DNA from 2 places in the Carboxydocella sp. ULO1 genome. Region 1 is predicted to be linked to the other one. Evidence: predicted binding sites of a transcription regulator. Region 1 holds the regulator's gene; the other holds the start of a gene.

What was found. Region 1 encodes LexA, which represses DNA repair genes until DNA is damaged. Its sites were predicted from a motif close to CNAACANNTGTTNG; they were not measured.
Region 2: dinB (DNA polymerase IV) is a predicted target of LexA. The motif match lies at 3,648-3,661, and genes of this name have one in related genera.

What each region holds. Positions count from the first base shown of each region.
Region 1 is NZ_BDLQ01000010.1:53,486-75,164, reverse strand. It holds gene ULO1_RS02780 (Fe-S-containing hydro-lyase) at 1-359, opposite strand, end outside; gene ULO1_RS02775 (fumarate hydratase) at 371-1,219, opposite strand; gene ULO1_RS02770 (sigma 54-interacting transcriptional regulator) at 1,385-3,103, opposite strand; gene lexA (transcriptional repressor LexA) at 3,247-3,864, shown strand; gene ULO1_RS02760 (DUF456 domain-containing protein) at 3,896-4,366, opposite strand; gene ULO1_RS02755 (response regulator) at 4,379-5,332, opposite strand; gene ULO1_RS02750 (methionine gamma-lyase family protein) at 5,401-6,639, opposite strand; gene hflX (GTPase HflX) at 6,661-8,367, opposite strand; gene ULO1_RS02740 (AAA family ATPase) at 8,429-9,352, opposite strand; gene hfq (RNA chaperone Hfq) at 9,456-9,716, opposite strand; gene miaA (tRNA (adenosine(37)-N6)-dimethylallyltransferase MiaA) at 9,777-10,718, opposite strand; gene ULO1_RS02725 (class I SAM-dependent methyltransferase) at 10,721-11,488, opposite strand; gene mutL (DNA mismatch repair endonuclease MutL) at 11,499-13,238, opposite strand; gene mutS (DNA mismatch repair protein MutS) at 13,252-15,858, opposite strand; gene ULO1_RS02710 (hypothetical protein) at 15,923-16,261, opposite strand; gene ULO1_RS02705 (YlbF family regulator) at 16,417-16,797, opposite strand; gene miaB (tRNA (N6-isopentenyl adenosine(37)-C2)-methylthiotransferase MiaB) at 16,824-18,155, opposite strand; gene ptsP (phosphoenolpyruvate--protein phosphotransferase) at 18,219-19,946, opposite strand; gene ULO1_RS02690 (cation acetate symporter) at 20,038-21,612, opposite strand; gene ULO1_RS02685 (hypothetical protein) at 21,612-21,679, opposite strand, start outside.
Region 2 is NZ_BDLQ01000076.1:116,299-126,264, forward strand. It holds partial or broken gene ULO1_RS09960 (PIG-L deacetylase family protein) at 1-338, opposite strand, end outside; gene ULO1_RS09965 (DMT family transporter) at 344-1,234, opposite strand; gene ULO1_RS09970 (hypothetical protein) at 1,343-2,017, opposite strand; gene ULO1_RS09975 (hypothetical protein) at 2,126-2,455, opposite strand; gene dinB (DNA polymerase IV) at 2,439-3,632, opposite strand; gene ULO1_RS09985 (molybdenum cofactor biosynthesis protein B) at 3,737-4,234, opposite strand; gene ULO1_RS09990 (MOSC domain-containing protein) at 4,227-4,667, opposite strand; gene moaC (cyclic pyranopterin monophosphate synthase MoaC) at 4,655-5,110, opposite strand; gene moaA (GTP 3',8-cyclase MoaA) at 5,154-6,134, opposite strand; gene ULO1_RS10005 (molybdopterin-binding protein) at 6,136-7,788, opposite strand; gene glp (gephyrin-like molybdotransferase Glp) at 7,791-9,050, opposite strand; gene ULO1_RS14955 (hypothetical protein) at 9,060-9,236, opposite strand; molybdenum cofactor riboswitch at 9,302-9,437, opposite strand; gene ULO1_RS10015 (PhoH family protein) at 9,432-9,966, opposite strand, start outside.

The DNA of each region.
Region 1 (21,679 bases):
ACCGCTTTATTTTTGATAATTGACTCTTTCACGGCAGAGGACCTGAGTCCTTTGCCGATCATGCCTTTCAGACCCTTTTCAAGGAGTTTTGGTGTATAAGCGTCCATTCTTCCACTGGTAGTAGGCCCAGCAGATCCGATTACCTGTCCGGGTTTTGCAGGTGTAGGACCGACATAATAAATAATCTGACCTTCCAGCTCGATGGGCAGGGGTTCGTTTTTATCGATTAATTCAACCAACTTTTTGTGAGCTGCGTCCCGCGCGGTATAGATATAACCTGTAATTAATACTTGTTGACCTGCTTTCAGGCTTTCAACCATTTCGTCGGTAAGTGGTGGTGTAATTATAATCTCAGCCATAATTTACCTCCTCATAGAACAATTTCTTTATGGCGGGCAGCATGACAGTTAATATTAACTGCTACCGGTAAACTAGCAATATGGGCAGCATATAGTTCGATATGAACTGCTAGAGCAGTAATTTTGCCCCCCAGTCCCTGTGGACCAATGCCACTTGAGTTAATTTCCTGTAATAATTGTTCTTCTAATTCTGCGGCAATTTTATCGGGGTTTTTGCTACCAACAGGTCTCAATAAAGCTTTTTTGGCCAATAAGGCGCATTTTTCAAAGGTGCCACCAATTCCAACTCCGACAATAATCGGAGGGCAAGGATTTGGACCTGCATTTTTTACAGTTTCCAGGACAAATTTCTTTACTCCAGTTATACCATCTGCTGGTTTTAACATCTTTAAGGCACTCATGTTTTCACTACCGCCACCCTTAGGAGCGACCACTATTTTAAGCTGGCTTCCTGGTACAATCTCAAGATGGATGACTGCCGGAGTGTTATCTTTAGTATTAACCCGTTCAAGAGGATGACCGACTATAGATTTCCGTAGATAACCTTCAACATATCCCGATCTTACTCCTTCATTGATGGCAGTAATCAGGTCACCACCTGTGATATGAACATCCTGACCTAACTCTACAAAGATAACAGCAAATCCGGTATCCTGACAGATAGGCATTTGTTCTTCTCGTGCAATCTGTGCATTTTGTAATAATAAATTCAAGATTTCTTTTCCGTTTGGAGATTGTTCTGTTTCTGTAGCTTTTTTTATGGCATTCTCTACATCCTCAGGCAAAAAATAATTTGCTTCTTTTACCAGGTTTGCTACTGCAAGCCTAATTTCATCCACATGGATTTCTCTGATTGTCATTTAGGATTTTACCTCCTTTTGTTTTCTTTTTGTTTATTGCAAAAATGATGCCAATTGCAAAATAAATTTGTTGACGTATACAACACACATTTTGTTCTAAAATAAAGAAAATTACGGGTTTGATCTTTTTTAAATTTTAAAAAGAAGAAAACCCGCATATACGGGTTATAACTGGTATTTTTTCAATTTGTTATATAAGGTAGCTAAAGAAATATTTAAGGCTTTTGCCGCCATTTTTTTGCCCTCAACTGAATTACCAAATCGCTCTAAGGCTTTCTTTAACAGTATTTTCTCCATTTCATCAAAAGGTATAAGATCTTCAACAATTGGCAGAGTTGCAGTGGTAGAAACAGGTTCTAAGTACTGGACGAGATGTTTGGGAGTAATTAAATCTTCATCAGCTATTACCATGGCCCGTTCAATCACGTTTTCAAGTTCCCGTACATTTCCAGGCCAATCATAGGATTCCAGGATTATCTCTGCCTGTTTAGAAAGGCCTTTTATTTTTTTGCCCAGCTTACGGTTAAACTTGACTATTAATGAATTTGCAATCAGGATGATATCATCTTTTCTTTGGCGTAATGGCGGAATAGTTATTTCCACTACATTCAGGCGATAATAAAGATCTTCCCGAAAGGTACCTTTGCGAACCAGTTCCTTTAAATCTCGATTGGTTGCTGCAATTATTCTAACATCAACCTGGATAGTTTGAGTGCCACCAACTCTTTCGAATTCCATTTCCTGTATAACTCTTAAGAGTTTCGCTTGCAAATATAAATTCATATCACCAATTTCATCTAGAAAAATTGTTCCTCCATTAGCCAGTTCAAATTTACCCAGTTTTGTCTTAACTGCACCGGTAAAAGCTCCTTTTTCGTGGCCAAAAAACTCACTTTCCAGCAAGCTATCTGGTATAGCAGCACAGTTGACTTTAATAAAGGGTTTGTCTCTCCGAAGACTATATTGATGGATAGCGTGAGCGAATAACTCTTTACCAGTTCCGCTTTCTCCTAACAATAAAATTGTAGAATTACTCAGGGCAGCTTTTTTTGCTATATTTATTACTTTTCTCAATTCCTCATTATTGCCTATAATTGTATCAAAAGTATATTTAGAGCCTGTAATTTGACCTAAGCGATCATACAGGTTTTCAATTATTGATGTGCTTCTTTTTAATTCTTCCATCACTTTCATGAAGTCTGTTAAGTGGTTAAATACCACAACTGCACCAACCATTTGTCCATCTATTATAATGGGCGAAGCATTGGATACAACCTCGACATTGGTACCTCCTACTTTGGTACGCCAGCCATAAATATTTTTCCTGGTTCGCAAACATTCAGCCAGGGCACCATCGGGTGAGGCGGAAAAAATGTTCTGGCCGATTCTTTCTTCTGCGGTAATACCTGTGATTTTAGTAAAAGCAGGGTTGACATATTTGATATATCCATTGATATCTGCTACCTCAATAGCTTCCTGAACACTGGCCAGAATAGCATCCATTTCCCCTTTAATTCTTTTTATTTCCAGCAATTGTTTCTTTTCTTCCAGCAGTTTTTGTTTTGCTTTAACAACAAGCATCATTAGATCAGCTGCTTGAGCATCCATAACCGCCATACTAGGTGGTTTAAGTTTACGAATGGTTTCCTGGACCAATGGTTTGCCAGTAGCTTCGATTAAAACATCAATATTAATGGTATCCAAAAAATCATAGAAATTGTTGGTAATAGGAACCCCATCTGCTCGAGCCAATTTCAGACCCGGAGCATCTTCATTTATGTCACAGACACCTACAATGACACAATCTTCAATGGTTTTTAACACTTGATAAATAGCGCTTCCACCCTGCCCCATTCCTACTATTGCCACTCTTACTCCTGACATACTCCTCACCCCACCTTTTTAATTCTACAATAGTTGCCATAATCCTTTCTAAGATTTAAAAAAGTTTTTCTTTTTTGCGAACTATTGTTTGCAATCTATTCAAATTGCTGTATAATAGTTTAAAAGAGAGATGGAGGTGCATTATGGATAATAAGCTTAATGCTAAACAGCAAGCTGTCCTGGATTTTATTAAACAGGAGATAAAAAGAAAAGGTTATCCGCCATCTGTTCGGGAAATTGGTAAAGCAGTTGGGTTCAGTTCCAGCTCCACGGTTCATAATTATTTGAATCAACTGGAAAAACTGGGTTATATTCGCCGCGATCCAGCCTTGCCTAGAGCGATTGTTGTTAACGAACCGGATAACGATTATTATTTTGAGAAGGATATGGTTGAGGTTCCTTTGCTAGGTAAGGTTACTGCTGGTTTGCCGATTCTGGCTGTAGAGAACATTGAAGAGAGGTTTCGTTTTCCCCGGGGATTATTGCCGGTAGGCGGAAATATATTTATGTTGCGGGTAATTGGTGATTCCATGATCAATGCAGGTATTTATCCTAACGATTATGTCTTTGTAAAGCAACAGCCTTTTGCACACAACGGGGAAATCGTAGTGGCATTAATCGATGAAGAAGCGACTATAAAAAGCTTCTTTATTGAAGGAGAAAAAATTGTTTTAAGACCTGAGAATGAAAAGTATAAGCCTATTATTTTGGATGAAGTCTCTATCCTGGGTAAAGTCATTGGTTTATATAGAAAAATGTGAGTCTCAACTATCCAGTTGAGACTCACATTTTTTATGTTAGCCAGAGGAACGTTCCAATCATGCTTAAGGCAATTATCAGTTTTAGCAGAAATCCAATAATAAAACCCCGGGCGGCTCCTTTTAGAGTAATGAGAATTTGTTTAAGTTCTTTTCCACTTAGTATCTCACCTATTAGTAACCCCAGAACAGGCCCTATTAAAAAACCAACTGGAGCCCAGAAAAAACCCAGGATTCCTCCTATGAGCAATCCCCACATACCATAGCGGGAAACGCCGGCCTGTTTCGAGCCAATTATGCCGGCAAAATATTCGATTAGCCAGCTAAGGACAGTTAAAGCTGCAAACAATAAGAGCCAGGCAATATTAATGACAGTAAAATTAGTATTCCAGGCATAAATGAAAATAGCAATGAAGATCAATGGTATGCCCGGAATAACTGGTAAAAATGTTCCTAGTAAACCAAGTATCATAACCAAAACATAGGCCCAGTAATAATCAACCATAAGTTGCCTCCTCTATCTGGTACGGCGATCTTTTACATAGACAGAGCCTTCTTGTGACTTAGCGTATTTTTTGAGCTCAGAAGCAATTTCGGAGACCTGCCAGTGGTTTTCAATATTGCGATGTTCATTGCTTACTACGGCAATAGAAACGGAAACCAGACTAAACTTGCACTCTTTACCCTGTCTATCTTTTGTAACAATGTAACCTCTTTTTCGGTCATCGGCATTGTATAATAAAGGCACGGTAGCATCAAAACGGGTGATAATTTGCTGACATATTTCATCTACCTTGTCAGGGGTTGTGATGGCGATAAAATCATCGCCCCCGATGTGACCGATAAAATCATCGACATTACCCAGGTTTCTTACACACTGGGTTAAGATATGAGCTAGAAGTTTGATTACTTCATCACCTTTAAGGAAACCATAGACATCATTATAAGCTTTGAAGTTATCCAGATCTAAATACATTACCGCGAATTTCCGGCTCTTGTCATTTATTCGCCGTTTAATTTCTTCTTCTATCATAATATTTCCGGGCAGGCCTGTTAGGGGATTAAAAGATTTTTCCTGCTTGGCCCGGCGCAAATGGGTTTTTATTCTGGCTACGAGTTCATCCAGATCGAAGGGTTTGGTTACATAATCATCAGCACCAGCTTCCAACCCAGCTACCACGTCCTGTGTTTGCTTGCGGGAAGTCATCATAATGATAGGAACGTGGCTTGTCCGCGTATCATTTCTGAGGATACGGCACATTTCCACACCTGTTTTACCGCCTGGAAGAATTACATCTAACAAAATCAGATCCGGTGCTTCTTGATATACCGCTGCCAGACCAGAAACACTATCCATTGCAGCAGTCACCTGAAAGCCTTCTTTTGTTAGGCGATCCTGCACCATGGCTACTATTAATTTATCATCATCAATTATTAATATTTTACTCTTAGAGGTTACATACTTATCCACTAATTTAGACCCCCTATATTATACAAAGGTCAATAAATATTTTAGCATAGTTCAATATATGAATACAATCAATTCCTGGCAATAATTTCGGCAAGAGCATTTTGAACAGCCAGGAAAATATGATGGCGATTTAAACCACCCTGGAAATATATTATGTAAGGGGGAACTAAGGGGCCATCGGTGCTGAGTTCAGCAGTTGAACCGGCTATAAAGGTCCCGCCCGCCATTATGACTGGGACATCATAGCCAGGCATTACCCATGGTTCAGGGGTCAGGTGACTATCAATGGGGGAAAAACGTTGTATACCACGGCAAAATGCTTTCATATTCTCGGCGGAGTTAAGTTTTATTGCCTGAATAATGTCACTGCGAGGCTCTTCTATTGTAGGAGATACTTCAAACCCGGCCAGGGAGAATAAAGCAGCGGCATAGATTGCACCAATCAGGGCCTCAGCAACCATCCTGGGGGCAAGGTACAGACCATGAAAGGTGGAACGCAAAAAATCACCCGTGGCACCCAGTTCGCCTTCGGTACCGGGAACTGTTAAACGTTCGGCTGCCAGATTTACTAAATCCTTGTTTCCTACGATATAACCACCGGTGGGGGCTAAACCTCCACCTAGATTTTTAATTAAAGAACCAGCTACCAGGTCAGCGCCGTACTGGGTTGGTTCAAATCCTTCTACCAGTTCCCCGTAACAATTATCTACAAATATAATCACATCAGGTCTAATTTTTTTTGTCAGAGCAAAGGCTTCAGTTAAATCTGGTTGAAGTAAGGATTTGCGCCAGGCATACCCCCTGGATCGCTGAAAAGCTACAACTCTTATGGACTTATCTTCCTCTAAAAGTTTTTGTAAGGTAAATATGTCAATTTTATCATCAGAGGTAAGGTCGATTTGGCGGTAGTTAATACCCCAGTCCCTAAGGCTTCCGGGCTCGTTTTTAAAACCTATTACTTTTTCCAGGGTATCGTAGGGTTTTCCTGTAGCAAATAGGATGGTATCCCCCGGTCTTAAAATGGCAAATAATGCAGTAGCGATAGCGTGGGTACCGGAAACAAATTGTGGTCGTACTAAAGCTGCTTCTGCCCCAAAGAGGGTTGCAAAAACGTGTTCCAGGGCTTCTCTTCCGATGTCCCCATATCCATACCCATTAGTACCGTTTAAGTGATGCTGGCAAACCTGAGCGTGTCGAAAAGCTTCCAAAACCTTTGCCGTTTGGTAAAAAGTTTTGTTTTCTATTTCAGCCACTATTGGTTTGATCATTTCCAGTGCTTGAGTGTGTAAACGGTTGATGTCCTTCATGGTTAATTCCTCATTCCCTTTCTATTTCTCATAAATTTCCAGTTGGGCACTATATCTATTTTCCACTCTGCCCTTAATTAATATACCTGAATCTGTGTATTTCTCCTCAACGATATGACCATGCTTTCTAATTAAACTAATAAGGGAGGCCTGGTCATAAGGGAAAAACCAAAGGGTGTCTTTGTAAACATTTTCTGTGTTTAAAATTGAATCAATTTTGGTTAATAACTCATCAATACCGGTTTTTTTCAAGGCTGAAATGCAAACATAATCTGACGGAAGATCGTGAAGTAATATGTTTAATCTATCCAGGTCGTTAAGTAAGTCTACTTTATTAAAAACTATTAATTGTTTAATTGTTTCTAAATTTAAATCTTTAATAATAGCTTCAACGACCTTGATATGTTGTCTGGCAAATGGATTACTGGCATCTACTACATGTAAAATCAAATCGGAACGCAAATGCTCTTCCAATGTAGCACGAAAAGCTGCAATCAGGCCTGGAGGTAAATTGCGAATAAAACCTACTGTGTCGGTTAGTACAGCCCATCTACCCGAAGGGAGTTGGAGACGGCGCGTCGTTGTATCAAGGGTGGCAAACAATTTGTCCTCAGCCAGGACATTGGCATTGGCTAGCAGATTAAGTAAAGTCGATTTTCCGGCATTGGTATAACCGGTTAAGCATATGTGCGGAATATTATTTGTTGCCCTCTGTTTGTGTTGATTTTGACGGTGTTTTTGTATTTCGGCCAGCTCCTGTGTTAATAATACTATTTTCTTTTTAATTTTTCGCCTATCTTGTTCCAGTTTAGTTTCACCAGGGCCCCGGGTACCTACGCCTCCGCCTAAGCGGGAAAGGTTATTACCCTGACCGGTTAGACGAGGTAACAGATGTTTAAGTTGTGCCAGTTCAACCTGAAGTTTGCCCTCTCGTGACTGGGCCCTTTGTGCAAAAATGTCAAGAATCAAAGTAGTACGGTCTACTACTTTCTGCCCGGTAATTTCCTCGATATTTCGTAATTGAACTGGTGAGAGCTCGTGATCAAAGACCAGAAGATTTGCTTGTAATACCTGGGACTTATTCTTTATTTCAACGATTTTACCTTTGCCAACAAAGAGCCCGGTATGAATCTTTCTTAGCTTTATAATTTCACAATCCAGAACCTGAATACCGGCTGTTTTGCATAATTCCTCCAGTTCAAGGGCACCCTCTTCATCAAAAGCTATCAATAATGCTTTTTCTGTTAAGTCAATATCCTCTATTTTGTTTTTCCTTGAACCTTCTACCCCGATGATATCCAGGCTCTTCTGGGCTAAGTCCTGCAAAGTATATTTTTCAACAGTAAGCCCATGGCTGTCATCGATTTTTGCGATTTGAATTGTATCTGAAAAAGACCCAATAGCCATGATTGCCTGGGTTTGACCTGAATGGATTAAAGAAAGATCCAGCTCACTTAATTCACTGGTTGCTTGTGGATGGGTATGGATGATTAAATAAGAGTTTCGAGGTACTGGTACTTGCTGGCTATTACCTATACTGATAAACTCCACTTTGCCTTTTTTATTAATACCTATAGCAATTTCCCTGTTTAGCTGTTCAGATATTGATAATAGTTGCTGATACATTTCATATGGTAATAGTTTATCAAATTGATATCCTCTTATCTGAGAGAGTTTGTCTAAAAGATGTTTGCGAATACCATCTGTATTACCATAAATAAATTTCATGCAATAATCACCTTATTCTAAATGAAATTCTCATTGTCAGTATAAAGGCAAAAAAAAATATTTACAAGTAGTTGCCGGTGGCGGAATAAATGTCATCTTCAGTGATCAGGATCAAATCGTCCCGGGTAACAATTTCTTTCTTCACCAGGCGAACTGCCTGACAGCGAATCAATTTCTCGATGTAGTTTCTTACTAACCGGGCATTACCGTTAACAATGGTTGTAGGGGGGAGGTTTTTTAATTGCTCCTTGAAACGCTCTTTTGCCTGAGGAGTAAAATCATACTGGCGCTGTTTTAACATTTGTTCTGCGATTAACATTAATTCATCTATACTGTAATCCGGAAAAGATATATGTATGGGAAACCGACTTCTCAAACCAGGATTGGTGCGCAGAAACCACTCCATCTCACTTGGATAGCCAGCAAGAATTATAACCAGATTATCTTTATGATCTTCCATGGCTTTTACCATAGTGTCAATGGCTTCTTTACCAAAATCCTTTTCTCCTCCCCGGGCCAAACTATATGCTTCATCGATAAACAGTATACCTCCGAGAGCGCGCTTGATTTGCTCTCTGGTCTTTATAGCCGTATGACCGATATACTCGCCGACCAGGTCAGCCCTTTCAATTTCAATCAAATGGCCTTTTTGTAAAAGGCCAAGCTCGCGAAAAAGTTTACCTGCAATGCGAGCCACCGTTGTTTTTCCAGTGCCTGGGTTACCTTTAAATACCATATGTAAAACCATTGGTTCATTATATAGCTTTTCTTCTTGGCGTTTTTTTTGAATCCTGGCAAAAGCATAGATTTCATGGAAGATATATTTAACTTTTTCTAATCCGATCAATTCATTAAGTTCTTTTAATATTTCTTCAACGAAGCTACTATTAGTTTGTTCAGTGATGTTATTAATTGATTGAGGTTTATGAGGAGTAAGATTCAGAGGCTCTAAACGGTTTTGTTGACGTTTAAATTGAATTAACATTGATTACTCCCCCAATCTCAATCATCTACTGTTTATTAATTATGCCCGATTGTCCAGTCTTATGAAAAAAGAGGCTTGGCCTTCAGGCCAGCCCCTTGCTAACTTACTGGTTTTGGTTAACATTGCGGTTATCAGAAAAAGAAAAATGAACAGGCTTAATGGGAGCTACTGTTGAAATTGCGTGTTTATAAACCATTTGTTGTTTACCTTCTTGTTCTAAGATAACAGTAAAATTATCAAAGCCTCTTACCAGTCCCTTAAGTTGAAAACCATTAACAAGATAAACAGTTACCGGGATATTTTCCTTCCGGACCTGATTTAAAAAAGCATCCTGTAAATTAATAGTGGATTTAGTTGTTGTCATCTCTCTATACCTCCATCTAAATTTATAAATAAGGGCAAACGCTTTGCTGGAAAGATATTTCTACATTTTTGCCCATAGTCCTGCTGCCTCTTGAGCAATTTTTTTACTGATATCATGGATTGATTGATCAGTTACATCCAGCCAGTTGATATTTTCTTCCTGGCGTAACCAGGTTAATTGCCTTTTGGCATAACGGCGGGTAGCTGTCTTGATATCCTCCACCATTTGCAGATAAGTAATTTCTCCGCGTAAATATGAGAAAATCTGTTTGTAGCCTATTGCCTGGCTGGCTGTATTGCTTAAATTGTATTTGTCCAGTAAATGTTGGGCTTCTTCAATCCAGCCACTTGCCAGCATTTGTTCCACTCTTAAATTTATCCGCTCATATAATTTTTCCCTGCTGGCAGTTAATGCATACATCAAATACTTTCTTTTTAAGCCCTTTTGCCGGGATTTTTCCTGATAGTAACTGATAGGCTTTCCTGTAAAATGATATACCTCTAAAGCTCTGATTATTCTTTTGAGATCATTGGGATGTAATTTGTTAGCTGTTACTGGGTCGATAGCCGCCAGTTCCTGCCAAAGTGCTTCGGTCCCTCGCAGGGTAGCTTCTTTTTCTTTGCTCTTGCGCCACTGCCAGTCCACAGCGAAAGGTGTAAAATCATAGGTATGAGTTAAAGCTTTTATGTATAAACCTGTACCGCCAACAATGATAGGTTTTTTATTTCTGGCATAGATATCTTTAATCTTTGCTTCTGCCAGGGTTTCAAACAAGGCTACACTAAATTCCTCTTCCGGACTGATAATATCCAGAAGATGATGGGGAATTCCCTGGCGCTGTTCAACAGGTACTTTAGCTGTTCCTATATCCATGTCTTTATACACTTGCATAGAATCTCCGGATATTATTTCCCCGTCAATGAGTTTGGCTAATTCAATGCCTACTGCTGATTTACCTACGGCGGTGGGTCCTACAATAATTAAAACTGGTTGATAATCCATCACTATCCCTCTTGCTTACTAGAATAATAGATACCGAAGCCAAGATTAGAACTGGTTTTAATTAATTGGTCTGGCCTGAAGTTCTTAAAGAAGTCACTATTCAGGTTCTCTTTAACTACAACCTGCCGACGGCACTTGCTTAACGCTAACTGGACATCGGCGGCCATAAGGGGAGTCGGGTTACCAATTAATCGTAGTATATTAATACCCGTTGACTTGCTTTTGGTTATTTGAAACATGGGATCAAAATAAATGACATCAAAAGATTGTCCGGGAGTTCTATTTAAAAAATGGTGAAAGGAACTGTTGATAATCTCAATTCGCTGTGTTAATGGTTTTAAAATAGTGTCATTCAATTTCGCAAAACCATTTTCGGCCAAAACAGCAACAAGCTTTTCCGATTCCAGGGCAGTGATTTTTCCTGTTGGTCCTACACTATAGGCCAGAACCAAACTATCTGCTCCCAGGCCCATGGTACAATCCAGGATGTGATCCCCTGGTTGAGGGTCTACTGCCGTGATCAGGGGGTCCTGACCGTTTCTCATCAAATTTAATATTCTCAGTTTTGCCATATTGGGATGCCAGGATAAATTTTTGTTCTGATACCTAATGAAGATATCTTCCAAACTAACAATAATTAATACTTGCTCCGGATTATTCCTTACTTTAGAACGATGAACAAAGGGTAACTGTAAGCGCTGTGCCAAGGATATGGCTTTTTTTATACTCTCTTCCGAGGCTTTATTTGAAGTGGTAACAACAAACTGCAATTTATTCACCTCATGTGCGTTTAAAAAGCTGTTCTAGCTCCTTTAATTGCCATTCAATTTTTGTTGGTCGCCCGTGGGGGCAGGTTACTGGTAAAGTGCATTGATGTAATTGTTCTATTAGAGCTTCCATTTCTGGTAGAGATAGTTTCTGGTTTGCTTTGATTGCTGTTTTGCAGGCCCTTAAGATTAACCATTTTTCCTGTAAACGCTGAATGTTTTCATACTGTTTGTCAACCATCAGTTCAAGTAAATCATGGAATAGTTCAGTAGCAGTAGCATTATCCAATCCCAGGGGAACTGCTCTCAATAATATAGTATTTTGCCCAAAATGTTCAACTAAATAACCAAAGTCCTGAAAGAGAAAGATTTTATCGATTAGGGTTTGAAAAAGCAATGGGTTCAAAGTAATGGTTTCAGGATATAACAGGGGTTGCACTGCTGTGCGGAAATCCTTTTCATTAAGCAATTTTTCATAGAGTATTCGCTCATGGGCAGCATGCTGATCAACCAGGGAGAAACACTGATTATCCTCCAACAGAATAAAGGAGTCAAAAATCTGCCCGATTACCCGCCAGCCTGGGAGCGAAAGCGGATAATCAGGAGCGGATTCTTTTATTTCCTGAATTTGTGGTGTAATATCTGGTTTGGCAGGTTGACTAAATAGCTCTACAAACAAGGGACGTGCTTGTGGAAGCTCCTTGCTGATTTTCTTATCTGCCAAAGTCATACTATTTATGATAGTTTTGGCTGATTGCTGTGGGAAAAACTGCTCTTTGACAGCACTTTCGATTACTTTAGTTATTAGATCTTCTTCACTAAAACGGATTTCCATTTTAGTTGGATGAACATTTACATCAATTATTTCAGGCTTAATTTCAATGAACAGGCAAAATATTGGATAGCGGTTTATGGCTAACAGGGTATTTAAAGTTTTTTCCACAATACTGGAAATTAAGCGAGAGCGAACCAGGCGGCGATTTACAAAAATAATTTGTTGCAGCCGGGTTGTCCGGCTAAAAGCTGGCGGAGCCAGAAAACCATGGATTTTTATACTGGCATCAGCACTTTCGCCTTTGACTTCAAGCATTTTGCTGGCGATTTCCTCACCAAAATTCAAAACCAGGGGATAAAAATAATCTCCCTTTCCATCGGTTTGCCACTGACGGCTACTGGCAGCAGTAAATTTAAAAGCGATTTCCGGATAGGCCAGGGCGAATCTTAAGAGAATATCTTTAATATGACCCAGTTCGGTTGACTCTGATTTGACATGTTTTTTGCGTGCGGGGGTGTTAAAAAACAGGTTGCGTACAATGATATCAGTGCCAACAGGCATGCCTACCGCCTCTTCAGATACTAGATGGCCCCCGGAAAATCTGAATTTCCAGCCATTGATGGAATCAGCAGTCCGGCTGGAGATTTCCAGTTCTGATACGGAAGCAATACTGGGCAAGGCTTCACCCCGAAAACCCAGGGTTAAAAGCTGAGTTAGATCATTGATGGACGTTATTTTACTTGTAGCATGTCTTTGAAAAGCCAGAGGAAGGTCTTCTTTGCTAATCCCCATTCCATTATCAAAGACACGAAGATAGGATAATACCGATTCGCCTACTTCAATTTCTATTTTGCTGGCCCTGGCATCAATGGAGTTCTCTACCAGTTCTTTGATTACTGAGGCAGGTCTTTCTACCACCTCTCCGGCGGCGATTTGGTTGGCGGTTATCGGGTCTAAGATTTTTATCCTGTTAGACAATCAGACCTCCTCCTCATCGTTTGAGATATTCCTGGGCCTTTTTCTGCAAGTTAAACAGGATATTCAATGCATCCAGGGGGGTTGTAGTAATAAGATTTAAATTTAACAATTCATCCAGAATAGGATTGGAATCATTAAATAAGGTCAGCTGCTGTACGGGGGTTGAATAGGGTATTTCCTGCCTGATGCTAATATCTTTCCGCTCATTTTCCAGCTGCTCCAGAATCTCTTTGGCACGCAGGATTGTTTCGGCCGGTAGACCAGCCAGTTTGGCTACATGAATACCATAACTGCGGTCACTGCTGCCTGGGACAATCTGGCGCAAAAATACTATGTCTTCCCCCTCTTCCTTAACGGCAACACAATAATTCTTTATTTCCGGATGCCTTTCAGCCAGTTTGGTCAGCTCATGATAGTGGGTTGCAAAAAGGGTTTTGGCGCCAATTTTTTGAGGATCATTCAAGTACTCGGCAACAGCCCAGGCAATGGACAAACCATCAAAAGTGCTGGTGCCCCGACCAATTTCGTCCATGATAATAAGGCTTTTTGCAGTGGCATTATGCAGGATATTAGCCACTTCTTGCATTTCTACCATAAATGTAGACTGACCCCGGGCCAAATCGTCAGATGCCCCTACTCTGGTAAAAATCCGATCTACCAGTCCGATTTCAGCCTGTTCTGCCGGGACAAAGGAGCCTATCTGGGCCATGAGTACAATCAGTGCTACCTGGCGCATATAGGTGGATTTGCCGCCCATATTGGGCCCGGTAATGATTAACAAGCGATTTTGCTGATTGTCTAAATAAGTATCATTAGGGATAAACCATTGGCCGTTGAGACTTTTTTCTACTACAGGATGTCGGCCTTTCTTGATGTCGATTATATTACTTAAATTGAGTACTGGCTTCACATAATTATTTTGTACTGCTGCTACTGCCAAACTGAGTAGAGCATCCAGTTCCCCCAGGAGCTTTGCTGTTTTTTGCAGCTGGGGGATTTCCTGAGCAATGGTCTCGCGGATTTGGCAGAAGATCTGGTATTCCAGTTCAATCCCCTTCTCTTCCGCTCCCAGTATAATTTCCTCTAACTCTTTCAATCTTTCTGTAACATATCTTTCTCCTGTTGAAAGAGTTTGTTTGCGAATGAAATGGGATGGGACCAGATGCAAGTTGGCTTTGGTAACTTCAAGATAATAACCGAAAACCTTGTTATAACCAATCTTTAAACTCTTTATTCCTGTTTTTTCTTTTTCCTCCGCTTCCAAACGAGCCAGCCAGGTCTTGCCTTCAGTAGCTGCAGTCCGTAACTTGTCCAGTTCCGCATTAAAGCCAGGTTTAATTATATTGCCATCCTTACTGGAAATGGGTGGCTCAGGCATGATAGCTGCCTCGATTAAAGCGGCAATGCTTTCATGCAAGCACAAATTATCAAAAATGTACCGAAGCTGACCAGCTTTTTTCTCCTCCAGAAGTTTCTTTATTTCTGGCAGCACTTTTAAGGTTGAACCTAAGGCTACCAGGTCTCTGGGGTTTACAGTTTTATATACTATCTTTCCCGCCAATCTTTCCAGATCATAGACATTCGCTAAAAGCTGTTTAATTTTAAGTCTCCAGCGACTATCAAATACCATTTGTTCAATGGCAGCAAGTCGATTATTTATTTCCTGCAAATTAAGAAGTGGGTTTTCAATCCACTGCTTTAAGGTTCTGCCGCCAAGGGCTGTAACGGTATTATCCAGAACTGAAAGCAAGGTATGTTCCCTGCTACCATCCCTTAAATTTTGTGTTAGTTCTAGATGCCTCCGGGTTATTGCATCTAAATACATTATTTTGTCAATATTATATAATTCAAGTTTGTTAATATGGGACAAGCAATTTTTTTGCGTTGCCAGAAGATAATCCAGCAATGCAGCAGCAGCTTTGGCGGCTGAATTCCAGTGGTCAAGTCCCAAACTTTTCAAATCATTGACATGAAAGTGCTTGGTTAAAGTCCTATTGGTAAAGTCCCAGGCAAAAGCCCAGGAGTGATATTCGGTCACAATCCTCTTACCCTGATTATCGAACCAGTTTGGGCGGGGGTTACCGATAAAATTAGCCAGAGACTCTGAGATTAAAATTTCGGCTGGATTCAATCTGGCTAGTTCATCTATCAATTTTTGTTTGTGAGGATCACACTTAAACTGGGTTACCTGGAAGAGGCCGGTGGAGACATCACTGGCAGCCAGGCCGATTAAATTATCTTCGTAATGTAAAGCCATGATAAAGTTATTGCTTTTCTCATCTAATACAGTTGTATCAATAATTGTCCCCGGAGTGATTATTCTAATTACTTCTCTTCTTACTATCCCCTTGGCCTGTTTAGGATCTTCTACTTGCTCACAGATGGCAACTTTGTAACCTTTGTTAATCAGCCGGGCTATATAGGAATCAGCGGAATGATAGGGCACACCGCACATTGGCACCCGCTCTTCCAATCCGCCATCCCGACCGGTTAAGGTAATTTCTAATTCCCTGGCAGCAATTTCAGCATCTTCAAAAAAGAGTTCGTAAAAATCTCCTAATCTAAAAAACAACAAACAGTCTTTGTGTTTATCTTTCATCTCCAGGTATTGTTTCATCATCGGGGTTAAGTTGTTATTCAAGCCATTACACGCTCCCTGGTTTAATCTCGGTATACTAAATAAATTATAACATGATTATTTTTGTAGTACAGACTATAACGGCTTTAATCAATAAAAATGTGTAGAAATAGAGGCTGGAAAAATATAAGGCATTTTTCCAGTTAAAAACTTTACGGTTTAGTTTAATACCCTCTAAGTGTAAGATAGATAAAGTGAAAACAAATATTAAATACGAGATTAAAAAAATAGTTTCAGTTGAAATATTAGTAATGGTAATGGCTTGAAATTTGTTCACCACAAAATAGAACAAAAGAATAGGAAAAAAAGCTGAAAAAGCAATCAAGATAAAAGTAAAACAAAAAGTCAAATCATTTAAATCATTAGAGTGGTTGTTTTGTTGCATAAAATTTCCCCCCAATCAGGCTAACCCCGAAAAACGCCTGACAGGCCGGATGTCTCCATTAAAAATATATTTCACAAACAATGGCAATGAAAGTCATTAAGCTCCAAAAGCAGAATAATCCCCTTCAAGTGTTGAACTTGAAGGGGATTTGGTTATTAACCACAGGTGCTGCCACAGGAGGCACAGCCACCGCTGCCGCAAGCGCTGTCACCACTGAGGGCCTGACCTATGACTGTATTAACGGTTTGCAGGAGTTTTTCCAGCTGGTGCTGGGCTTCTAAATACCTGCGAATGGAAGGATTGTTTTCCATTTTGCTTTCGATGGCTGCTCTGACCAGTTCTTGTTCAGGTGTGAGCTCTCTGCCGGCAAAAAAGGCTTCCTGAAATTCCTGTTGTTTTTCCTGGAATTCGGCGATTATTTCCAGAGCCTCAGGGTCTTTATTCATGGCGATTTCGGCTTCTCTTACTTCTTTTAACTCTGGACATTCACTGAGAGCAAAAGCCAGCTCTCTTGCCTTTTCAATTACTTTGGACATTAGTGTCCACCTCCAAATACTTTATTTTAGATGATTTCCCCTTCAAGATGCCAGGTTTTAGCATTGGCAATGCGAACGGGAATCAATCTGCCAATGAGATCACTATTTCCGCGAAATACCACGATTTTATTGGTTCTGGTTCTACCTGAGAAGAATTCTGGATTGGTTTTACTGGGGCCTTCTACCAGAACTTCTAAGGTTTTGCCGATATCCTTAAGATTTTCTTCCAGAGTAATCTGGTTCTGACGGTCAATTAAGTGCTGGATACGCTGACTTTTTACATCTTCAGGTACCTGATCATTATATTCTGCTGCCGGAGTTCCAGAGCGCTTGTTGTAGATAAAAGTATAGGCTGCACTGAATCTCACCTTTTCCACTAAATCCATGGTTTCAGCGAAATCGGCTTCTGTTTCACCGGGAAAGCCAACTATGATATCGGTAGTAATTGCTATATCAGGTACAGCATTTTTCAGTTTTTCGACTAAATGCAAATAGTCTTCCTTGCTATAACGGCGGTTCATTTTCTTCAATATGGCAGTTGAACCGGATTGGACGGGTAAATGGATATGTTCACATACTTTTTCCAGAGATGCAATGGCTTCAATTAGTCGATCGCTTAAATCTTTGGGATGAGAGGTGGTGAAACGAATGCGCTCAATCCCATTTACTCTGTTTAATTGCTGAAGCAAACCGGCAAAATCAATTTCAACCTCCAGGTCTTTACCATAGCTATTGACGTTCTGACCCAGTAAGGTGATTTCCTTATAGCCTTTGGCAGCCAGATCTTCCACTTCGCGTATAATATCTTCGGGCATACGGCTTCTTTCCCGACCCCTGGTGTATGGTACGATGCAGTAAGTGCAAAAATTATTACAACCATACATGATAGTAACAAAAGCTTTAAGATTGTCAGCACGTCTGGATGGCAGGTTTTCGATGATTACGCCAGGGTTATTATGCAATACTTCCACCACCATTTTCCGGGCTGCTTGCGCTTTGGCCAGCAATTCCGGTAATTGATGGAGATTGTGGGTGCCGAAGACCAGGTCCATGTGGGGATAACTTTGTTTAATTTTCTGGATAGTAACTTCCTGTTGTGGCATGCAGCCGCAAATTCCCAGGATTACATCGGGATTTTTCTGTTTAATTTTTTTTAGCTCCCCCATTTTGGCCCAGATCTTGTTTTCCGCTGATTCGCGTACTGAACAAGTATTGAGTAAAATAATGCTTGCGTCTTCTTCTTTTTCAACCGGCACATATCCAAGGCTTTCCAAAATGCCAGCCATGGTTTCGGTGTCGCGTTCATTCATTTGACAGCCATAGGTTTCTATAAGATATGTGCGCAGGGGCAAATCCATTACTGTCACTCCTCCACTAATACTATCTAAATCATTATAGACTATTATGGTGTAGATTACAAATTAACGAAACATGGTTTTGATGGCACGCAGTTCTTTTTTGGCCAGATTGGTAATTTCATCAGCAGTAGAACAGGCTAATGCCTTGTTGGCCAGGCGCTGGCAATGAGTAAAGGTTAGCTGTCTTAATAGGCCTTTTATTTTCAATAGACTAGCCGGGTTCATGGAGAGTTCATCCACACCAAGCCCAAGCAATATCGGGGCAGCTAACAGATCACCACCTAATTCGCCGCAAACTGCTACCCATTTGTGGTGATGGTGAGCCAAGTCTACGACAGTTTTAATCAAGCGCAGCACTGCTGGGTTTAAGCTTTCATACAAATGGGATACCTGGGCATTGGTGCGGTCAACGGCAATAGTGTACTGGGTTAAGTCATTGGTACCTATACTGAAAAAATCCACTTCCGGGGCCAGGATATCCGTAAGGATAGCGGCAGCAGGAGTCTCTACCATGATTCCTACTTCAATCTCACCAATAGGGTGGCCGGCGGCAATGGTTTGTTCGCGGGCCTGGACTAAAAACTGCTTGGCAGCTCTAAGCTCATCAATACTGCTCACCATCGGGAACATCACCCGGACTTTACCAAAAGCGCTGGCGCGCCATATGGCCCTGAGCTGGGGTAAAAACAGTTCCGGGGTATCCAGACACAAGCGAAGGGCCCGCCAGCCCAGAAATGGATTGGCTTCTGCCGGCAGTTTCAAGTAGGGCAAATACTTGTCCCCACCGATATCCAGGGTACGGATGGTGACCGGTTGATTATTAAAGGCTTTAACTACTTCCACATAGGCCCGAAATTGCTCTTCCTCTCCAGGCATATCATCCCTGTCCATATAAAGGAATTCAGTACGAAATAGACCAATACCACTGGCACCGTAACGTTTGGCACTTTCAGTATCTCTGGGTGTACCAATATTGGCGACTAAATGGATAGCATGTCCATCCAGAGTTTCTGCCGGTAAATCCCGTAATCTGTCCAGCTCCCTTAATTGCTGTTCATATAGTCGTTGCCGTTTTTTATAGTATTCCTGAATACGGGCTGAAGGGTTACAAATAATCAATCCTTTGAAACCATCCACGATTACAGTGGTGCCATTAGCTATTTTTCTAAGGTCGTTACCAACGCCGACGACAGCAGGTATCTCCAGGGCCCGGGCCATAATGGCGGAATGAGAAGTTTTACCCCCTACTTCAGTGACAAAAGCCAGTACATTTGCTTTGTTCAACTGGGCTGTATCAGAAGGGGTTAAATCATGGGCAAAAACGATTTTGGGTTCAACTAATTCCAGACGGGTTTCAGGCTGGCCGGTGACAATCCGGACTAACCTTTTACCCACATCACGAATATCCGAAGCCCGTTCCTGTAAGTAAGGATCGGGATTGGTAGCAAAAAAAGAGGCAAAAACTTCTACGGCATCGATGATAGCCGCAGAAACAGGCAATAGTTTAACGGTAATGTTTTCTTTTATGGCATCAATGAGGAGTGGATCCTTTAATAAAAACAAATGGGCATCAAATATTCTGGCCTCCTGGTACCCCAATTCCCGGGCTGTCTTTTCCCGCAACTGGTTGAGTTCCGATTCAGCCTGCAGCAGGGCGTGCTCAAAACGCTCTAAATGCTCATTTACTTGCTGGCTGCTGATTTTCTCTTTATTTACTCCTACTTCCCAGGCAATTAGCCACTGGACCTGACCTATAGCAATACCTGGTGAAGCGCCAATACCTTTCCACATAATGTCCATCCCCTTACCCACGTTTACTTCAATTATACTCTTCTCCCGGGGAAGAAAAAAGGGGGCTCTAAGCCCCACCGTGATTTTTCTTCTAATATACTTCTTTTGCGTGTACCTTTTTCATAAATTCGTTAACATCAGCCGGCACCTGACCATCCCAGAGGCTAACCAGCCAGACGGAGAGGAATCCCAGAGGAACAGTAACAAGACCAGGAATCTTGAACTGTAGCCAGGTCGGTAAGGTTTCGGGCAGGAAAATCATCCACAGGGAGGAGATTAAACCTACCAGCAGACCAGCAATGGCACCTTTTTCTGTCATTCCACGCCACCAGATACCAAGAACGAAAATAGGAGCAAAAGTACTGGCTGCCACATTAAAGGCCAATCCCACCAGATGACCGATAGAGGCTTTTTCCACCATTAACCCAAGGATGCCGTAGAAGATACCGCATATTACTGCTGCCCATTTTCCGGCTAGAACTTTCTGTCTCTCAGTAGCATTGGGGTTAATGAAATTGGTATAGAGATCATGGCCAAGGGCACCGGAACTGGCAATAAAGATACCGGAAAGGTTGGAGAAAATAGCAGCAAAGGCGCCGGCAATAACAAATCCTAATAGCCATTGACCGCCCAGGGATGCAGAAAGTGCAGGGATAATCATATTGTTTCCACCTTGAATCATGGCTTTCATGGTTTCTGGATTTAAGGTTCCTTTAGTTACACCATCGAGGAAAACATAGCGGCCAACGGTGCCGAGATATAAGGCAAGACCGAAGAAGGCAGAAGCGATTGCGATAGCGAAAAGTGCGGAATAGCGAGCATCTTTGGCAGAGGGATTGGTGTAGAAACGCAAAAGGATATGGGGTAATCCCATGGTTCCAAAAGCTAAACCGATTAGCATGGAGATAGTACCTGTTAAATCCTTGAACATGGTACCAGTATATTCCCACTTGGCTCCATTAAAGACCAGATCCTTACCATCGGGAGCATACTGACCAGTTCCCGGTAATGTTCCGTTGAATTGAGTGATAAAATCCAGGATTTTGCCGTAATTCATTCCCATGTAAATAGCCATAGCGAATAATACCAGGAAAGCACCGAAACGGATCCAGATTTCCAGGGCCTGGTTAATAGTAGTGCCTTTCATACCTCCGACCCCAACATAGAACACCATTACTGTTGTGGTAAAGACAATCCCGAAGGCATAACTGGTCCCGAAAAACAGTTTTAAAATCTGGGCAGCACCCAGTAGTTGTGGGGCAGCATAAAAACCGGAAATGGCTAACACTACTATAACTGCAACCAGACGGGCTGTTTTACTATGAAAACGCTGGCCAAGGAAATCGGGAACGGTAAAGGCGCCGAATCTACGCAAGGGGCCTGCGATAAACATAGCCAATAATGTTAAACCGATTGAGAAACAAAAAGTATAAAAAAGTCCGTCATAACCTAGTGAAAAAGTCAGACCTGCCAATCCTAAAAAAGTAGCAGCACTGAGATAATCCCCAGCAATAGCTGAACCATTAACCAGCCAGCCAAAACTCCGACCAGCGACCCAGTAGTCAACGGTGGTGGTAGCATATTTACGGGTTGCGTTAGTAATCCAGACAATGGTACCCAATAGAATAATTGTAAATAAATATTTGGGATCAGTTAACCAATTCATTAATGAAATACCTCCCTTCTTGTCCGGGTTTCCTCAATATCAGCACCGAACTTATTCTGGTAGAAAT
Region 2 (9,966 bases), on a different contig from region 1:
AAGGTCACCAGTACTTCCGGCCTTTCTTCCTTGAGCAGTTGCACTATTTTCCCCACAATTTCGGCCGGGTTAGCCAGCAGTACCTCCTTATCCCGATAACCCAAAAACTCCACCCGGCTGATTCCTAACACCTCAGCCGCTGCCCGCAGTTCCCGTTCCCGCACTTCTCCCAATTCTTCCTGGCGACAAAGAGGTGGGTCACCGCATTTACCCGCTTCCCCGCGGGTAGCGCACACCAGCACCACCCGGTGTCCCCGCCGGGCATAGCGGGCAATGGTGCCACCGGCCCCAAAGGATTCATCATCCGGATGGGCCAGCACAAACATTAATGTAGCCATCATCCTCACCCCCGATTGGTAAGATAGACGCCTCCAGCTACCAGGAGGCCACCTATAAGCTGGGCCTGTTGCAAGGGCTGCTGCCAGACCAGCCAGGATAAGAGGGCAGCAAATACCGGTATCAGGTTGAGAAAAACAGCGGCCCGGGCCGGCCCCAGGCCCTGTACTCCCTTATTCCAGCCGATAAAGGCCAGCACTGAAGCAAAAATCCCGATATAGAGGATGCCAGTAATCACCTCTGGCCGCTGCCAGGGCAGGGCCATGATATTGATTTGCCCCAGTTCCCAGCCTGCCACCGGATAGAGCAACACAGTTCCAATAGCTGTACTCCAGGCGGTGGCACTCAATACCGGTATTTCCTTCATCACCTGGCGGCTGCTGAAAATATAGACTGTCCAGATGAACAAATCCAGCACCATGGTCAGGTCGCCCCAGTTCAAACCCAGCCGGGTCAAGCGCTGCCAGGAACCCTGGCTCACTACCCAGACCACCCCGGTGAGAGACAGGCCCAGCCCCAGCAGCTGGCGGCGGTTCAGCTTCTCCCGAAACAGGAAATAGGCCAGGGCAGCGATCACTACCGGATTAGCACTGCTGATCAAGGCTGCATTGGTCGGAGTAGTATACTTCAAGGCCAGATACACCAGGGAATTGAACAAAAATACCCCGCTTATCCCCATTAACAGCAAATGCTTTCGGTATTTTTGTACCTGGGGCCAGGCCAGTTTTTCCTGCCACCAGGCCCAGGGCAGCAAAATCAAGGAAGCTACTGTCCAGCGCAAAGCGGCCAGGGTCCAGGGCGGAATCATTTTAACCAGGAATTTGCCAAAAACGAAATTACCGCCCCAGAGCAGGTTGGTTAACACCAGTATCAGCATGGCCAGACGGTTTTTGTTCAATGCTTACACCTCCAGTAAAGAAAAAAGCACCCCTGTTAGGATGCTACCATGTTACCATTCTATAATAGCTATTATATCATTCCCTGTACCCAGTACAAAATCCTAATGTCATCCTTTTTCCCCGCAATAACCGCAAACCCCCATCCGGGGAGAATTGACTACAGGTAGCATCATATCCTCACCACATTCATGTTCCTCGCCACATTCAGTACAATAAAAGGCATCTTCTTTATAAATACAGCAACTGCACAATTGAACCGCCGGTCTCCCACACTCTACACAAACAAACTCAGGTGGAAGGTTGCGGGCCATTAGTATTACTTTTTCTTTGCGCTTTGCTCCTGTCTTTGTTGATATTACCTTTAATTTTAATACTGTAGTTGAGCCAAAATCATATTCATGTATAAATTCAAGTCCTTCATACAAAACATCATTCAACTTCACTTTCATACTCTTATTTCTTCCAAACATGATATCTGGGTCAGGGTCTGAATCATAAATTTTGCCCTCAATTCTGAATCTGCTCAAATGACCACAACACTCCAGCCACCTGTCTCTTAAAAACTGATCCAGATCCTTTAAAGAAGCTTTCGCAGACACATCCAAATACATACAATATTCTTTCTGATAGTAACCCTGAACCTGGACCCAATAATACACCTCTTCCCCGGGCTGAGTTTTTTCTTTTCTAACCTCACACTTCTCCAGATGCCTCTTGATGGCAACCTTTCCGAAAAGTTCCCCACAATAATTACATTTGATACCTTCATTTTTCTTCTTCATTTTATTCCTTCCTTCTATTTCCTTTGTGTTTACTTTTACACCTTTTAGCAGTATTTTATCAAATTCACCTTGCCATTTCCATGGTTTATTACTCTTTTATATCATTAATTACCATTCCCAATCAACCAGTTGCACTTCAATGATATATCGTTCCCTGAGCCGCCGTATCCTGTTCTGGGGAGTGACCCCTTCCAGCACCCCTCCCTGCAGGCGAAAGGAGGAAAAAAGCAACTCTTTGGCCTGCCCCTGCCAGTAATATATGATCCGGATGCCTTTTTCTTCCTGCCAGGCCTGCTGCAACAGGCCCCTGATTTTTTCCCTGTCCGCTTCCTCCAGTCTTTTCCAGGGCGGTTTGCCTGCCTGTTCGTGAATAACCAGTTCCCGCATTTCCGGCAATAACATGCGATGTCCCTCCCACAGCTTATTCCCTCTGTCCATAATGAATCCCCGCCTCAGTCAAGGCCCCTCCCCGCATGATGCTGTAACGGCCAAAGCGTTCCCGAATCAGATCACAGGTCTGGTTTAACCGCTCCAGTTTCAGCTTTTCCCCGAAAACATCCAGCTGCAAGGCGGTTTTGGGGCGCAATTTAGAAAGGCCCACTCCTACCAGCCGTACCCTTTTCCCTTCCGGCCAGTAGCGCTCCAGCAAAGTGCAGGCCTGGCGGTAAATATCCTCGGTCAAATCCGAATATTCCCAGAGGCTGGCCGACCAGGAATAAAAATGGAGTTCACTATCCCGCAGGGTCAGGGAAACGGTTTTGCCTTCATATCCTCCCTGACGTACCCGCCGCCCTACCATTTCCGCCAGTTCCAGAATCGCTGCCCTCAACTCCCGGTAACTGGCATAGTCCCGGGGCAAAGTCATCTGATTGCCAATGGATTTGGCCGTTTCCAGGGACCCCGGACTGACCGGGCTGTAATCAATACCATTGGCTGACATATGTAATACTCGCCCGATGATGCCAAACCGCCGCTCCAGCACCTCTACCGGGAAATTGGCCAGGTCACCGATGGTCTTGATGCCCAGAGCCTGCAATTTCCGCTCCGTTCTGCTACCCACGCCAAATAGCTCCCGCACCGGCAGGGGCCAGAGCCGCCGGGGCACATCTTCCCCGCGCAGCAAAGTTAAACCATCGGGTTTTTCCAGTTCTGCCGCCATTTTGGCTACCAGTTTATTGGGCCCAATCCCGACCGAACAGGTCACCCCCACTTCCTCCCGAATCCGCCGCTTCATCTCCCGGGCCACTGTCAGAACATCCCCGAACAACCCCTCACACCCCTTGAGATCAACAAAAGCTTCATCAATGGAAAAGGGCTCCACCAGCGGCGAATACTCCCGGATGATTTGCAGGATGCGGCGGGAGAAAGCCAGATACTGGCCATAGTCAGGACGGACATAGATACCATGGGGCAAAAGGGTTCGGGCCTCCCAGGCAGTCATCCCCGTTTTGACCCCGTATTTTTTAGCTTCATAGGATGCTGCCAGCACAATCCCGCGCCGCTGCTCCCGGTCCCCGCATACCACCACCGGCTTACCCCGTAAGCCCGGGTCCAGGGCCTGGTGAACCGAAGCGAAAAAGGCGTTCATATCGATTAGTAAAATAGTGGGCTCCAATCCTACCGCCTCCTCTGAACAAATGTTCCATCCCAGGTCTATTATACTTTTTGAACATCTGTTCTGTCAAGCCCCAAAATAAAACAGAGGTTCGCACCTCTGTTTTATTGCCGGGCACACTCCCCTGTTTGTCCCTTCATAATCTCAATCCCATGGGGCAGGGCGGGCAGGATAACTTCCAGGCATTCCTGTACTGCCTTGGGACTGCCGGGAAGGTTAATGATCAGGGACCGTTTCCGCTGCCCGGCTACCGCCCGGGACAGCATGGCCCGGCTGGTTTTTTTCAGGCTTTCCATCCGCATCACTTCTGCAATTCCAGGAACCAGACGGTCTATCACCTGCAGGGTAGCATCGGGGGTAACATCCCGCGGCCCAAGCCCGGTGCCACCGGTGGTGAGAATAAGATCCACTCCTCGTTCATCTACCAGCCAGAGCAGCTTTTCCTTAATTACTTCCAGCTCATCGGGAATCACCAGATATTCTGCCAGTTCTCCGCCGATTTCTTCCACCAGCTCCCGGATGACCTGGCCGCTCATATCCTGGCGCTCCCCCCGGGAGCCTTTGTCCGAGGCGGTCAACACCGCAAAGGTGAATTTAGCCATCCTGCAGCACCTCCACCTGGTCCCCTACCTTGATGGGACCACCGGTCAGGATTTTGACAAAAATCCCCTCTTTGGGCATGACACAATCCCCCGCCTGATAATAAATAGCGCAACGGGTGTGGCACTCTTTGCCGATCTGGGTTACCTCCGCCACAGCCTGCGGACCCAGGCGCAATTTGGTGCCCACCGGCAAGCTGAGCAGGTCAATCCCTTCTGTGGTCAGGTTTTCGGCAAAATCTCCGGGGCCTACCTCCAGTCCCAGCTGCCGCATTTTCTCAATGCTCTCCAGAGCCAGCAGGCTAACCTGGCGGTGCCAGGGTCCGCCATGGGCATCTCCGGCCAGACCGAAATCAGGCACCAGTTCCCCGGCACCCACATTTTTCTTGCGCATGCCTTTTTTCTCACTGATACACACTGCTACTATTTTCCCCATTGTTCTTCCCCTTCCCGTAGATAGTGGCCGCTTTTGCCCCCCGTTTTTTCCACCAGGCGAATTTCGCCGATAACCATGTCCTTGTCCACGGCCTTGCACATATCATAGATGGTCAGAGCCGCAATGCTTACTGCCGTCAGGGCTTCCATCTCCACTCCCGTTTGCCCGGCCGTCTTGACCCGGGCCTCGATCAGCACCCGGGAATTGTTTTCATCCAGCTGAAAATCCAGGCGCGCCCCGCTGATAAAAAGAGGATGACACATGGGAATCAGGCTGGCAGTAGCCTTGGCACCCATGATGCCCGCTACCTGGGCTACAGCCAGCACATCCCCCTTGGCCATTTTCCCCTCCTTGATCAAAGCCAGGGTCCGGGGGTGCATTCGTACTTCCCCGCGGGCTACCGCCTCCCGCCGGGTCACTTCCTTGGCAGAAACATCCACCATACGCGCCCGGCCCTGGGAATCAAAATGGGTCAGTTCCACCGCTTCACCCTCCTATCTGAAACATTTTGCGCTCATTTTCACCCCAGCCCGTTTCCCCCATGCTGTGGGCCTGGGGCTTCTGGCCGATGACATCCTGAAAAATTGCCACCAGTTCCTCGAACCTGGCCCCCTGCCGGAGGGGGGTTTTGATATCCACTTCCCGTCTGGCATGGAGGCAAGGTCTGAGCATCCCTTCGGCTGTCAGGCGCAGACGGTTACAGGTGCCACAGAAATGCTGGCTGATGGGGCTGATAAATCCCACCGTCCCCCGGTAACCCGGCACCTGATAATAGCGGGCCGGTCCCCAGCCGGCAATCCTGGGCCCTGGTTCTAAGGTATAGCGACGGCCCAGCTGCAAAAGAATCTCTTCCATCGTCAGACGGCGCTGATGGGCCCAGGCATCGGCCGTGCCAATAGGCATCAGCTCGATAAAGCGGACGTGCAATTCCCGCTCCCTGGTTAGTTCCACAAAATCAAACAATTCATCATCATTGAAGCCGCGCATGACTACCATATTGAGCTTCACAGGAGTGAGACCATGCTCCAGGGCCGCCGCCAGCCCCTCCCAGACTTTTTCAATTTGTCCCCCCCTGGTCAGTTCCCGAAACCGGTCAGAGCGCAGGGTATCCAGGGAAACATTTACCCGGTTTAACCCGGCAGCTTTCAGTTCTGCTGCCAGAGGAGCCAGCAAAACCCCATTGGTGGTCAGGGCAATATCGTCTATGCCGGGAATAGCCTTGAGCTGGCGGATAAACTCCACCACACCCCGTCGGACCAGGGGCTCACCGCCGGTAATGCGGATTTTGCTGATACCTACTGCCGCCCCGGCTCGCACTATTTCAGTGATTTCCTCCAGGCGCAAAATGTCCTCATGTTCCTTTAGCTCCACTCCGTCTGCCGGCATGCAGTAAAGGCAGCGCAAATTGCAGCGATCAGTAATGGAAATGCGTAAATAATTAATTTCCCGTTCAAAGGTGTCCTTCATCTCAGGTCCCGCCTTCCCAGCGGTCCAGCAGGAAGGCCTTTTCCGGCCGTACCAAAAGCCAGACCTGTTCCTCCTGTACCGGTTTAAATTGCAACTGATAAAGTTCAGCCACTTCCTGACTGCACCAGGCCCTGGGCCACAGCCCCGCCATCACTGCTGCCGCACCTTTAAGGAGATGACTCTCCTCCCTGCCCGGTTCCGGGCCAGGCTCGCTCTCCCGGTAAGCCCAGCCCATCAGCCGTTTTCCCAGCAACCGGGCGGGAAAAGCAGCCGGGGGCTGTTCTCCCGCCCAGAGAGTTCCATGAACTTCCCCCCGGCTGAGGGCGAGAAAACCGGCCTGGGAGCCGGTGGGGTAATAGCCCACTTTTTGCCCTTGCTGAGCCAGTTCCAGCAACTTTTCTTCAAAGGGCTGCCAGTAAGTACCGCCAAACCACCACTGTTCCTGGATTTCCGCCAGGGGGCGGAAAAGCTGGACTTCCACTTCCGTCCCGGCTTCAAAGCCCTCACTGAGGCGCGGAACCACCAGCAAACCATCGGCCTGGACCAGGGAAGAAATGGCTCCTGCTCCCCGGCCCAGGGGCACAGCGACCAGCTCCGCTTCCTGGGCCAGCAGTTTAACCCGCACAAACTCCTCCTGGCCCAGGGGAGATACCACCTTGCGGACCAGGCGGGCCCGGGCCGTCGCCCGCCCTGGCAACTGCCCGCCCCGCAGCAGTTCCAGCACCGGTTTCACGAAAAGTTCACAGGTAAGGGCCGCGGATACGGGATAACCGGGCAGACCGATCACCGGCTTACCCTGAACCTCGCCCAGAATCACCGGTTTGCCGGGCTTGATGGCTACCCCGTGACTGACCAGGGTGCCCAGTTCCGCAATCACCCGGGCGGTAAAATCCTCGGAACCGGCAGAAGAGCCGGCATTGATGACTACCAGGTCATAGTTTGCTGCCGCTTCCGCCACCCTGGCCTTGAGCAGCTCATAGTCGTCAGGCAGAGCGGGTTGCCGTTCTGCCACTGCATCCCATTCCTCGATCAAACCGGCCAGCAAACGGGAATTGAATTCCAGGATATCCCCAGGCTTCACTTTACTCCCTGGTTCCACCAGTTCCGTACCGGTGGGGAAGACGGCCACCCGGGGCCGGGCCCGTACTTCTACCTCAGTTACATTGGCAGCCAGCAAAGCCGCCGCCAGGTATGGAGTAATGCGATCCCCCGGCCAGGCCAGCACTTCACCGGCAGCAATATCCTCCCCTACCAGGCGTATGTGCTGCCAGGGCGCAGCCGCCCCATTGATTTCCACATACTCTCCCCGGGGAGTCGCCTGTTCAATCATTACCACTGCATCATAACCGGCGGGAATCACATCCCCGGTATCCACATAAACCGCCTCCGACCCCACCAGGAGCCGGGCCGGTTTGGTCTCGCTGGCCCCAAAGGTGGTTTCCGCTCTGACCGCATACCCATCCATAGCTGAAGCCGGATAATGGGGATTGGCCAGCTGGGCCCGAATGGCCCTGGCTACCGTCCGGCCCAGGGCCTGTTCTACCGCCAGCCGCTCTGGAAGCAGCGGTCTTACCCCTGCCTGCTCCAGCTGGCTCAGATAATTGGCCAGGGTTTCCTGCCGCGGTAAATTATCCAGATAGACTTTCTTGCCCAAATTTAACCCTCCTCAAACAAGCCGATACTGACCAGTTCCCCGGCACTGATGCCATCCTGTTCCAGAGGAATGCGCAAAATGCCATCGGCTTTGACCATGGTGGATAATAGGCTGGATTTGCCCAGAATGGGGACTGCCCACAATTCCCCCTCCCGCCACTCCAGGGCACAGCGCACATGATCCTCCCGGGCCGGACCGGAGAGGACATTCCGCTCCAGCCGGGCAGTGACTGTCAGTCTGCCTTCCCGGTCCCGGTAGGGAGCAGGAGCGGGTAGCCCCAGCAGAGCCCGTAAAATGGGGCGCAGGAACAGGTCAAAAGTCACCATCGCCGAAACCGGATGTCCGGGTAAACCCACCGCCAGTTTCTGGCCACAGCGGGCCAGAATAGTGGGCTTGCCCGGCCGCACCGAGATGCCGTGCACAAATACCCCCGGTTCCCCCAGGGAGGCCAGCACTTCCCCGGTAGCATCCCTGGTTCCCACCGAACTGCCCCCGGAAACGATCAGCACATCATTTTCCTCCAGGGCCTGGCGGGCCACCGCCAGCAACTGCTCTTTCTGGTCCCGGATAACACCATACAGCCGGGGTTCACCCCCCAGTTCGTCCACCAGGGCATAAAGGGTATAGGAATTCATATCCCGCACCTGGCCCGGTCCCGGTTCCTGTTCAGGAGCCACAATCTCGTCTCCGGTGGAAATCAGAGCTACCCGGGGTTTGACCGCTACCGTAACCTCGGTGATGCCCAGCCCGGCCAGCAGCCCCAGATCCTGGGCCCGCAGGCGCCGTCCCGCCGGCAATACCTCCTGACCAGGAGTCACATCCTCCCCCGGCCGCACCACATTTTCCCCCGGCGCTACCGGTTTCAGTACCGCCACCATTCCCGGTGCCATTTCCGTATATTCCAGCATCACAATGGCATCCGCCCCCTCAGGTAACATGCCACCGGTGCTGATGGCCATGGCACTGCCGGGCGGCAGGGGCCCGGGAGGGGCCTGTCCCATCAAGACCTCCCCCACCAGGGGCAAAAAGACCGGCAAATCCTCCGTAGCCCCGAAGGTATCCGCTCCCCGCACCGCATAACCATCCACGGTAGAACGGTAAAACCCCGGCACTGCCGTCGGACTGACTACCTTTTCTGCCAGCACCCGGCCCCGGGCTGCCAGCAGGGGCACCCGTTCCGGGCGAGGGCGAAAGTCTTGCAAATGTTGTTCCAATCTGGCCAGTGCCTCTGGCACAGTGATTACCTTCCCGAACTCAGCCATATAAACCTCCTAGAAACAGCCCAGCTGACAGGCCTTAATACGAATTCCCAGTTCATTGCATATTTTCCCCACCAGTCCCTTTTCTACGCCCAGCTCTTCCGCCAGAGCCCAGGCCTGGGCACAGGTGATTCTGCCTTCAGGCGCAGCTTCTTTTAATAATTGCCGCAATTTTTCTACCTTGTCCATCTTTCTCCCTCCTGTGATCAAAATAAAACAGCCGGCTTCCCGGTGTCAGCCGACTGTTTTCCTTCCATCCACAGCAGACTGTTCCTTTCCACCGGGAGGCAAAAGGGTTTCCCCCTTTACCCTCGAGCCTCAAGCATGGCTCTGGCCAAAGGCCTTGGGCAAACAGCCTGTAGGTCCTTTGACTCGGAACATAAGTTAAATTATGGTTGCCGCCAGCTCAGCCAGCTCTGACCTTTCCCCTTTGGTGAAGACCACATGGCCGGCGATAGGCTGGTCCTTGAATTTTTCGGCCACAAAAGTGAGGCCATTGCTATTGGAATCCAGATAAGGATGATCCACCTGGAATGGATCACCGGTTAAGACTATTTTAGTACCTTCTCCCACCCTTGTCAAAATGGTTTTAACTTCATGAGGGGTCAGGTTCTGGGCCTCATCCACAATAACAAACTGATGAGGGATGCTGCGGCCCCGAATATAGGTTATGGCTTCCAGCTCCAGCTGGCCCCTTTCCTTGAAATAGCGCAAAGTGGTTTCAATACTGGTAGGTTTGCTGTCCTTTTCCTTTTTGCCTTCTTTGACTCCACTCAGTATATATTCGATATTATCATAAATGGGACTCATCCAGGGACGCAGTTTCTCATCCTTCTCCCCGGGCAGAAAACCGATATCATTGCCCAGGGGCACGATGGGCCGGGTTACCAGCAATTTTTTGTAATCCTCTGTTTCTACC